DNA from 2 places in the Bacillus jepli genome. Region 1 is predicted to be linked to the other one. Evidence: riboswitches for the same ligand, from Rfam matches in the RefSeq annotation. Region 1 holds a riboswitch; the other holds the start of a gene.

Region 1 (4,698 bases):
TTGGCCACATCGAAATGCATGGCTCGCCATTGCAATTGGTGGAGATGGTAACCGGAATCGAGGGTTAGGACACGAAGCGATGCAGCTTGTGTTAGAATTTTCGTTTCAGGAATTAAATCTGCACAGAATTCAATTAACCGTATTTCAGTACAATGAAAGAGCCATCGCTTTATATGAAAAACTTGGCTTTGTCAGGGAAGGAACTTCTAGGGAATTCCTAGAGCGAGACGGCAAGCGTTTTGATATGTATTTTTATGGTCTGTTAAAACACGAATGGAAACAATAATCTAAAATCCCCCCCAGAAGTTTGGGGGGATATTCACATTTACTGTTTTTCAAAGTTTAAATCCCAAATAATCCCGAATGGGTCTTTTACTTTAGCATATTTGGCACCCCAGAAGGTATCCTGTAATTCCATGAATACTGTTCCTTTTTCCTTTAAATCATTAAACGTTTTCGTAATCTCTTCTTCACTTTCGAATTCGATTACAAGCGAGATGTTGTTTCCGATAGTAACTGTTTGGTCTGGAGAATCATCAGATACCATTAATAAGAAGTCATTCTTTTTAAATTTACCATGGATGAGTCTATCATTCGCCCACTCTTGGTTCTCATAACCCGCCTTAGCATATGTTTGAACATCCAAAATTTCCCCTTCAAATATTTCCTGGTAATAGTCCAAAGCTTCCTTGGCATTTCCGTTAAACATTAAATACGGTGTTGCTTGTCCTTTCATTCACAAAACACTCCTTTTAAAATTTCTTATGCGCTACACTATGTTTTCTATTTCCTAAAGAAGTCATACATTTTTGTATATTTTTCCCTTAAGTACCATTATAATTAAGGAAAATAAAAAACACAAGAACAAATGTTCTTAGGAGGGATAATATGAATATTAGAAAGCTTATACCAGAGGATGCTGAGGGCTATTGGAAGCTACGGCTAAAAGCATTAACAACTGATCCTGATGCGTTTTTAGTCACGTATGATGAAGCAATAAGTAAGGAAAACCCGATCGAAGAATACAAGAAAAGCTTTCAATCTGAAGATATTTTGACATATGGTGCATTTGAAGAAGCACAATTAGTTGGTATGGTAACGGTAGTAAGGGAAACACGTCGAAAAATCAGGCATAGGGCTAATATTGTAGCAATGTATGTTGATGATGGAAACAGAGGAAAGGGAATTGCAAAATCTTTACTAACTGAAGCGATCAAAGTGGCCGAAAGTATTCCTGAAATTGAGCTACTTTATTTAACGGTGGATGCTGAAAATACACCTGCAAAGCAATTATATGAAAAGTTAGGATTTCAAACATTTGCTGTTGATAAAAAAGCAATGAAATACAACGGACAATATCGTGGCGAAGAGCATATGGTATTATTTCTCGAGAAATAATTTTGTCAAAATTTGTCTTGCTAAAAGTGCAGTATTCACTTATCATAAATTTAATAGCATATATTGATAGACTTTTAATTTAAATAACTACATATTGTGTTTTGCCTTGAGAAAAAGATGCCGTGTAGGCTTAAAAGGGAATCTGGTGAAAATCCAGAACTGCCCCCGCAACTGTAATTGCTGACGAAATGAACAGACCACTGTATGACTTATATGGGAAGGGTTCAAAGTAGAGTGACGCATAAGTCAGGAGACCTGTCTTTTCTTAAGATGTTTCACCTTCTTCGGGGATTGGGAAGATGAAACGGTGGCGACAGGTGGGCTCTATTTTTATGCTCTCTTGATGTTATCGTTTCATCCGCTCAATTCGTTTGAGCGGATTTTTTCTGTTTAACGAAAAAATAGATAAGGGAGAGAAATAAATTGAATATCACAACGCAAGGAGAATTAGATTCAGTTCTGCACTCGCTTGATTATGCTAAAAAGGCATATCAGCTTGATACAACCGAACTAAAAAATAATCTGCAAGGGATGAATTTCTCAACATTTGAAGCAAACCAACATGCACTTTTTTATTCTCTAAACAGAATTGCCATGGACCAGCCAAATTGGACTTATTTAGCGGCCCATCTGTATTTAAATGAGCTCTATGAAAAAGCTGCAACGAGTCGGAATTACAAAAGCGCCCTAAAATACGGGAGCTTTCATAAGTTAATTGAAGAGCTAACGAACAAAGGGATCTATTCTCGTGAAATAGTAAACTCCTATTCCAAAGATGAGATTTTTGAACTAGAAAAGATAATCGATCCTACTAAAGATCATTTATTTACATACATCGGGTTATTTTTATTGGCAGACCGATACCTTGCCAGGGACTATGAACGGAATATTTACGAACTTCCACAGGAGCGCTTCATGATCATTGCTATGACATTAATGCAGCATGAAAAAAGGGATGTGCGGATTGAGTATGTCAAGGAAGCCTATTGGGCATTAAGTAATCTGTATATGACCGTTGCAACCCCAACTTTATCTAATGCTGGCAAGAGTTTTGGTCAGTTATCCTCTTGTTTTATTGATACAGTTGAGGACTCACTTGATGGCATTTATTTAAATAACTGGGACATTGCTAGATTATCAAAAGATGGAGGCGGAATAGGTGTCTATTATGGAAAGGTTCGTGCACTCGGCTCCGATATTAAAAAGTTTAAAGGGAATTCATCTGGGGTTGTACCATGGATTCGTCTAATAAATGATACAGCAGTAAGTGTTGACCAATTAGGACAACGCCAAGGAGCAATTGCAATCTATCTTGATTTATTCCATAAGGACATTATGAATGGCTTCCTAGATTTAAAAACGAATAATGGGGATGAGCGCCGTAAGGCCCATGATATTTTTACGGGAGTCTCCGTCCCAGATCTATTTATGAAAAAGCTACAAGAAGTAGATGAAAATGGAAGAAGCATTGGGGAATGGCATACCTTTTGTCCACATGAAGTAAAGCAAATCATGGGCTGGAAGGATGAGAATGGAAATCTATTAGGACTTGAAGATTTTTATGATGAAGAGGATGAAAAATACTTCACATTAAAATATATGGAAGCCGTCAATCATCCCATACTACCACGTAAATCGTATCGAGCGATGGATGTCATGGCTCGTATCATGATTGCGCAGTTAGAAACAGGAACACCATATATGTTCTATCGTGATGCAGTCAATCGTCAAAATCCGAACAAACATCTGCTAGGAAAAGGGCGAACAGCGATTTTCTGCAGTAATTTATGTACGGAAATTGCTCAAAATATGTCAGCAACCGCGATTACAAAGGAGTATGTGGATGATGAAGGAAATATTGTGATCATCCGAAAACCGGGTGATTTTGTGGTTTGTAATTTATCATCTGTTAATCTACCAAGGGCAGTTCAGGAAAATGTACTTGAACGATTAATCCGCATCCAAGTGAGAATGCTCGATAATGTTGTAGATTTAAATACCATTTCTGTTAAACAAGCAGATATCACTAATAAAAAGTTTCGCGCGGTGGGATTAGGAACATTTGGCTGGCATCATCTTTTAGCACAAAAGGGGATTTACTGGGAATCAGAAGAGGCTGTGCAATTGGTTGATATATTGTATGAGGACATTGCCTATTACGCAATACAATCCTCGATGGAGCTTGCCAAGGAAAAAGGAGCTTACCCGAAATTTAAAGGATCCGAGTGGGAAACGGGAGCCTATTTTAAACGCAGAAAGTACACATCTCAACGATGGAATAAACTTAAAGAAAATGTTTCTCAGAATGGATTGAGAAATGGTTGGCTGATGGCGGTTGCTCCTAATTCATCAACAGCTAAAATTGGCGGCTCTACTGATGGGATTGATCCAATCTACGCAGTTGAGTATGCAGAGGAGAAAAAGAATTTCAAGTTTAAAGTCACTGCACCAGATATTAACCATAGAACCTATGAATATTATCGAAAAGCACGTCATGAAGTGGATCAAATTTGGAGCATCAGACAAAATGCAGCACGTCAGCGACATATTGACCAAGGCATCAGCTTTAATCTATATGTTAGACATGATATTAAAGCAAAGGATCTCTTACAACTCCATGTAGAGGCTTGGAGACAAGGGTTAAAAACGACATATTATGTAAGAAGTACCTCACAAGCAGAAATTGAAGAATGTGAACTATGCCATAGTTAAGGGGGAAAAGAACGAATGACAATCAATCAGCCGTTAACAAAAATTAAATTATTTAATCCGGATTTTCCTAATAAATCAACAGGAATCATTAACGGAGAAACCTCGGGTTTATTGAATTGGAACGATATTGCCTATCCCCAAATGTATACTTTATATCAAACCTTGCTTTCGAATTTTTGGAAAGCGCAAGAAATTAATATGCAGGATGACATTAAGCAATGGGACCAATTAACATCAACTGAAAAGGATGTATTTTTACGAATTAACACTCAGCTCGCATCTTTAGACAGTTTGCAAACACCTACAATGAACCAGGTCATGGACTATGTAACAGATTCTAGCTTTAAAGCCATTTTCGCGGTGATATCACAGCAGGAAGCCGTTCATAATGAATCCTATTCCTATATTCTGAGTTCACTGGTGCCATTACAAGAACAAAAGGAACGCTTTAACCAGGCGAAGGAAGACCCAATTGTTCGAAAAAGAAATCAGGTAATCCTTGAGGCTTACGAGGGATTCAGGGAGCATTCGACTCCAGAAAATTTGTTTAAGCTTGCGATCAATTCAATTAACCTAGAAGGAATCTAT
Region 2 (4,698 bases), 1.4 Mb from region 1:
AGCTGCAGGCATAGGTATTGTACTTACAACTGTTTTTGCGTTTTTCTTATTGACTCGAATTACGGCTCCTTTACGTAAAATGAGGGAAGCAGCTACAGAAGTTGCGAAAGGAAAATTTGATACGAAGGTACCTATTCTAACTCATGACGAAATTGGGGCTTTAGGTTTGGCACTTAACCAAATGGGAAGGCAATTAAAATATAATATGAACGCTCTTAATCAAGAAAAAGAGCAGCTTGCAAGTATCTTAAATAGTATGGCAGATGGCGTCATCACGTTAAATCGTGATGGAACGATTCTGGTTACAAATCCACCTGCTGAACGCTTCCTTCAGGCTTGGTACTATCAACAAGGGATGTATCAGGATGTTGGAGAGGAGCTTCCACCACAAGTTAAAGATCTCTTTCAACGTGCTGTTTCCTTTGAAAAAGAGCAATTTATTGAAATAAGCCTTCAAGGAAGAACCTGGGTTATTCTGATGAGTCCACTCTATAATCAAACATATATTAGGGGGGCCGTTGCTGTTCTTCGTGATATGACAGAAGAAAGACGATTGGATAAGCTTCGTGAGGACTTCATCGCAAATGTTTCACATGAGTTAAGAACACCGATAGCTATGCTACAGGGTTATAGTGAAGCGATTATGGATGATATTGCAAGCTCTGAAGAAGAGAGGAAAGAAATCACGAAGGTCATCTACGATGAGTCACTACGTATGGGAAGACTTGTCAACGAATTATTAGACATAGCGAGGATGCAATCAGGTCATATTACCTTGAATAAAGAACATGTTGACTTCGATTCGTTTATTAACCGAGTGATTCGGAAATTTCAAGGTTTAGCTAAGGAGAATTTAATTACTCTAACTGCAACGAAAGAAGAAGATATAGGTGAAATTTCCATCGATCCTGATCGTATTGAGCAAGTATTTACAAATTTAATTGATAATGCTATTAGACATACCGAAGAAAATGGTAGAGTCGAGGTACATGTAACAGGACAAGATACATCTATTAAAGTAGATATCAGGGATACGGGGTCTGGAATTCCAGAAGAGGATCTACCGTTTGTATTTGAACGTTTTTATAAGGCGGACAAAGCAAGAACAAGAGGTAAGTCTGGTACTGGATTAGGACTAGCTATTGTAAAAAACATTATTGGTGCCCACAATGGAAATATTTCTGTTCACAGTAAACTGGGCGAAGGAACGACATTTACATTCGTTATTCCTCGAAACAGTGAGTAATTTGAAATTTGGTGACGAAGATTCTTGTTTCATAAGAAACATTTTCCTTGTAAACGAATCAGCCTTCTTGTAATATAAAGAAGGTTAACAAAAATATAATAAAAAATCAGAATTATAGGTGTCTGAGGATAAAATTAATCTCAAGGACTTAATAGGGAATCTGGTGTGAATCCAGAACTGCCCCCGCAACTGTAAAAGTGGACGAAATGAGAAGAACCACTGTATGAATGGATGGCAAATGCTGTTCATTATATGGGAAGGACTCAAAGTAGAAAGAAGCTAAAGTCAGTAGACCTGCCTAATTCGATCGCATTTAATTCTTCGGGGTGTGGGAATTAACAATAAAGCTTCCTGCTTTTTTGTTGTTTTTCCATATGATTAACAAAGCTCACCCGATGTGGTGAGCTTTTTCTTTTGGTATTTCGTGCTTAGCACATATATAAACTATCTAACATAAAGGGGAGCTAGAACATGAAAAAATTTATAGTTATTTTACTTGCATTAGGATTATTATTTGGATGTAGCAATGAACAATCCACAAACGATTCTACAAACAATAACAATGCATCAGAAACAGTTAAAAAAGAAGAAAAAGCTGAAATAGTAACTGTCGTTATCTCGAAAAACAACGGAGAAGAAATCATCGAAGAAAAAGAACTCGAAATTGAGGCAGGAAAAGAAACGACCTTAATGGATATGATGCTAGAAAACTTTGAAATCGAAGCTGATGAAGCTGGTTTTATTAGTAGCATTAGTGGAGTTGCAGCAAATAATGAAGAGAAAACCTATTGGCATATTTCCGTAAATGGTGAGGATGCAATGGTAGGAGCAAAAGATATCGAAGTAGAGCCAGAAGACAAGTTTGAATTCGATTTACAAACATGGGAATAATGAATTTATCTGTAAAAAACCTAACGTTCTTATCAATGTTAATCGCATTATCGGTTGTTGGGCGAATTATGTTTACATTCCTCCCAAATGTTCAGCCAACGACTGCCATTATCATCATAGCAAGCTTGTTTTTAGGACCAATTTATGGAGTGGTGGTAGCTGTATTAAGCTCGGTATTATCCAACCTTGTGATGGGGATGGGCTTATGGACAGTTGGGCAAATCTTTGCATGGGGGATCATTGGTTTAATAAGTGGAGCATTACGTAAATATCGCGACCGAATACCGGTTGTGGTCCTAGTTATTTATGCAGTGTTTTGTGGTTTTCTCTATGGACTTGTAATTTCAATGCCCCTTTATTTGTTCTCCGGTAAGTTTTTTGCTTATTACATAGCTGGACTACCATTTGATATGAGTCATGCAATCGGGAACGGAGTGTTTTTTCTTATCCTGTACCCCATTTTAAGACTATTATTCTTAAAAAATGTAACAATCGCAAAGTAAGGAAGAATATTTCCAAAATATTCTTCCTTTTTTTATGAAAACATACTATATTGGGAGTGTAACTTTTTTAAAAAACATTCGACTAATGAAATGAACGGGAGGATTTGCAAAATGGATTCCTTATTTGAGGAACTATATGAAAAGTATCATCACGATGTCTTCTCCTTCTTATTTTATATGGTAAAAAATCGTGAACTGGCTGAAGATCTCGTTCAGGAAGTTTATATAAGAGTTTTAAAATCATATGATAGATTCGAAGGAAAAAGTAGTGAAAAGACATGGCTATTTTCAATTGCAAGACATGTTGCGATTGATTCATTTCGAAAACAAAAAGGCTGGAAACAAAGAATTATGGATTCATTTGATTGGAGCCGCCAAGAGGTAAAAGATTTTGCTCCACTTCCGGAAGAAATAGCCTTACAAAATGAGCAAGTCCAGATGATGTACCGGTGTTTAGAACGCTGTACGACCGATCAACGTATGGTCCTAATTTTACGTTATATTCAATCTCTTTCGATTGCTGAGACCGCTGAAGCTCTAGGATGGACAGAAAGTAAAGTAAAAACAACTCAACATAGAGCACTTAAGGTCTTAAAAACGTATATGGAAGAATCTGGTATAAAGGAGGGTGTAGAAGATGAAAAAATCAGAGTGGAACGATGAACAACTAGAGCAGATGCTATCGCAAATGCCAAGAATGAAAGACAATCGTAAACCACAAGAAATTTATCAGAATATAACCCTTAAAATGAATAAGCAAAAGAAAAAGGTTTGGATGGTTCCAACTATTGCATCTGTTGCAGCAGCGCTTCTGTTATTCATTTTAGCTCCTTCTTTCATTAATAATATGAATAGTTCAAGCTCCGACTCTGCTAAAATGAATAGAGAAGAAAAGAGTATTGCTATGGATATTAATAAAGAAGCAGCATCAAACGATAAATCAGTTAGCACAATACAAAAAGCTGAAGAACCAAAATCAGATGATGAGGTGGGGATTTTTTCTTCGGAGGAACAACCTAATCAAAGCTATGCAGTTAATAGTGTAGGTAAAAATCAAGTATTATTAACATATGGGGTATATTTAGGTGGTGTCATGTTTCCTACCTTCGTATCAATCGTTGTTGAATCAGATGGTCAGGATGTTATAGAACAATGGCAGAAAAACATTCCACAGGTAAATGAATTTATTCGTCAAAATGCGGAATGGGGCATTGATGAGCTACCAGAGTCCTATTTTGCGGATTTTTCAGAAGTTGAAACAAAGGATTCTGCAAAAGCCGTAAGGGTAGATGTAAATAACACAATTCATACAGATTCATTTGCATCTGGTCAAATGGAAGAGTTTACCCATGTAATTAATTCCTTCCGTTATCTGGTAGAAGATTATCAGCATGCTGAACTTTTTCAAAATGATCAACAGGGTATTATGGTCGGGGAGACCGGTATTACAGAAAATAATATCGATCTCGAAAAAGATACGAAAAAAGCCTATTTATATTATATGAATGAGGAATCCGGTCATAAGCTTTTAGCCTTAACTTACGAAGAATTCAAGACAGTTAAGCAGGCGCTGGAAGCTATGAAAAATGATAAAACTCAAGGCGATTATAAACTTTTTGCAACAATTATAACTGAAATAAAGGATATTAACGAAGAGGGTTCTAATTTAGAGGTTTATTTCAGTGACGATGCAGTATTAGAGAACACTGATGATAATATCCTAATGTTAGATGCAATCATGCTAACTGCTAAGGAATTTAACTTTGATAAAGTTACATTTTACGGAAATATTGATCAAATTGGAAGTGTACGCTTTGGTGAACCGACACCGGTCCCATTAGCACCAAATCCACTACCAATACAATAAAGAGGCACTTAGTTGTCTCTTTTTTGTTTTTTGTTCCCCAAAAAATATACATGCATTTATTTACATAATTTAAGAAAGTTTTTCAAATAATGAAAGGGTGTTATTCTTCATAGCACGAATTGTTCATTTTTTGAGGAGGATCATCATGTTTTTTTTTGTTAGACGGATTGCTATTTTTGCCGTAATGGTAA

Evidence for each region. A riboswitch is a leader RNA that binds a small molecule or an ion and turns the genes downstream of it on or off. The one in region 1 is predicted to bind cobalamin.
Region 2: it holds a riboswitch for cobalamin, as region 1 does, so the genes downstream of both, ABC371_RS14940 (DUF4430 domain-containing protein) here and ABC371_RS21815 (ribonucleoside-diphosphate reductase subunit alpha) in region 1, are expected to answer to the same signal.

The regions. Positions count from the first base shown of each region.
Region 1 covers NZ_JBDFMO010000001.1:4,277,963-4,282,660, reverse strand. The annotation lists gene ABC371_RS21830 (GNAT family N-acetyltransferase) at 1-286, shown strand, start outside; gene ABC371_RS21825 (VOC family protein) at 326-736, opposite strand; gene ABC371_RS21820 (GNAT family N-acetyltransferase) at 889-1,398, shown strand; cobalamin riboswitch at 1,497-1,675, shown strand; gene ABC371_RS21815 (ribonucleoside-diphosphate reductase subunit alpha) at 1,828-4,110, shown strand; gene ABC371_RS21810 (ribonucleotide-diphosphate reductase subunit beta) at 4,126-4,698, shown strand, end outside.
Region 2 covers NZ_JBDFMO010000001.1:2,927,443-2,932,140, forward strand. The annotation lists gene ABC371_RS14935 (ATP-binding protein) at 1-1,246, shown strand, start outside; cobalamin riboswitch at 1,346-1,562, shown strand; gene ABC371_RS14940 (DUF4430 domain-containing protein) at 1,718-2,137, shown strand; gene ABC371_RS14945 (ECF transporter S component) at 2,137-2,640, shown strand; gene sigX (RNA polymerase sigma factor SigX) at 2,752-3,303, shown strand; gene ABC371_RS14955 (GerMN domain-containing protein) at 3,278-4,507, shown strand; gene ABC371_RS14960 (peptidoglycan DD-metalloendopeptidase family protein) at 4,653-4,698, shown strand, end outside.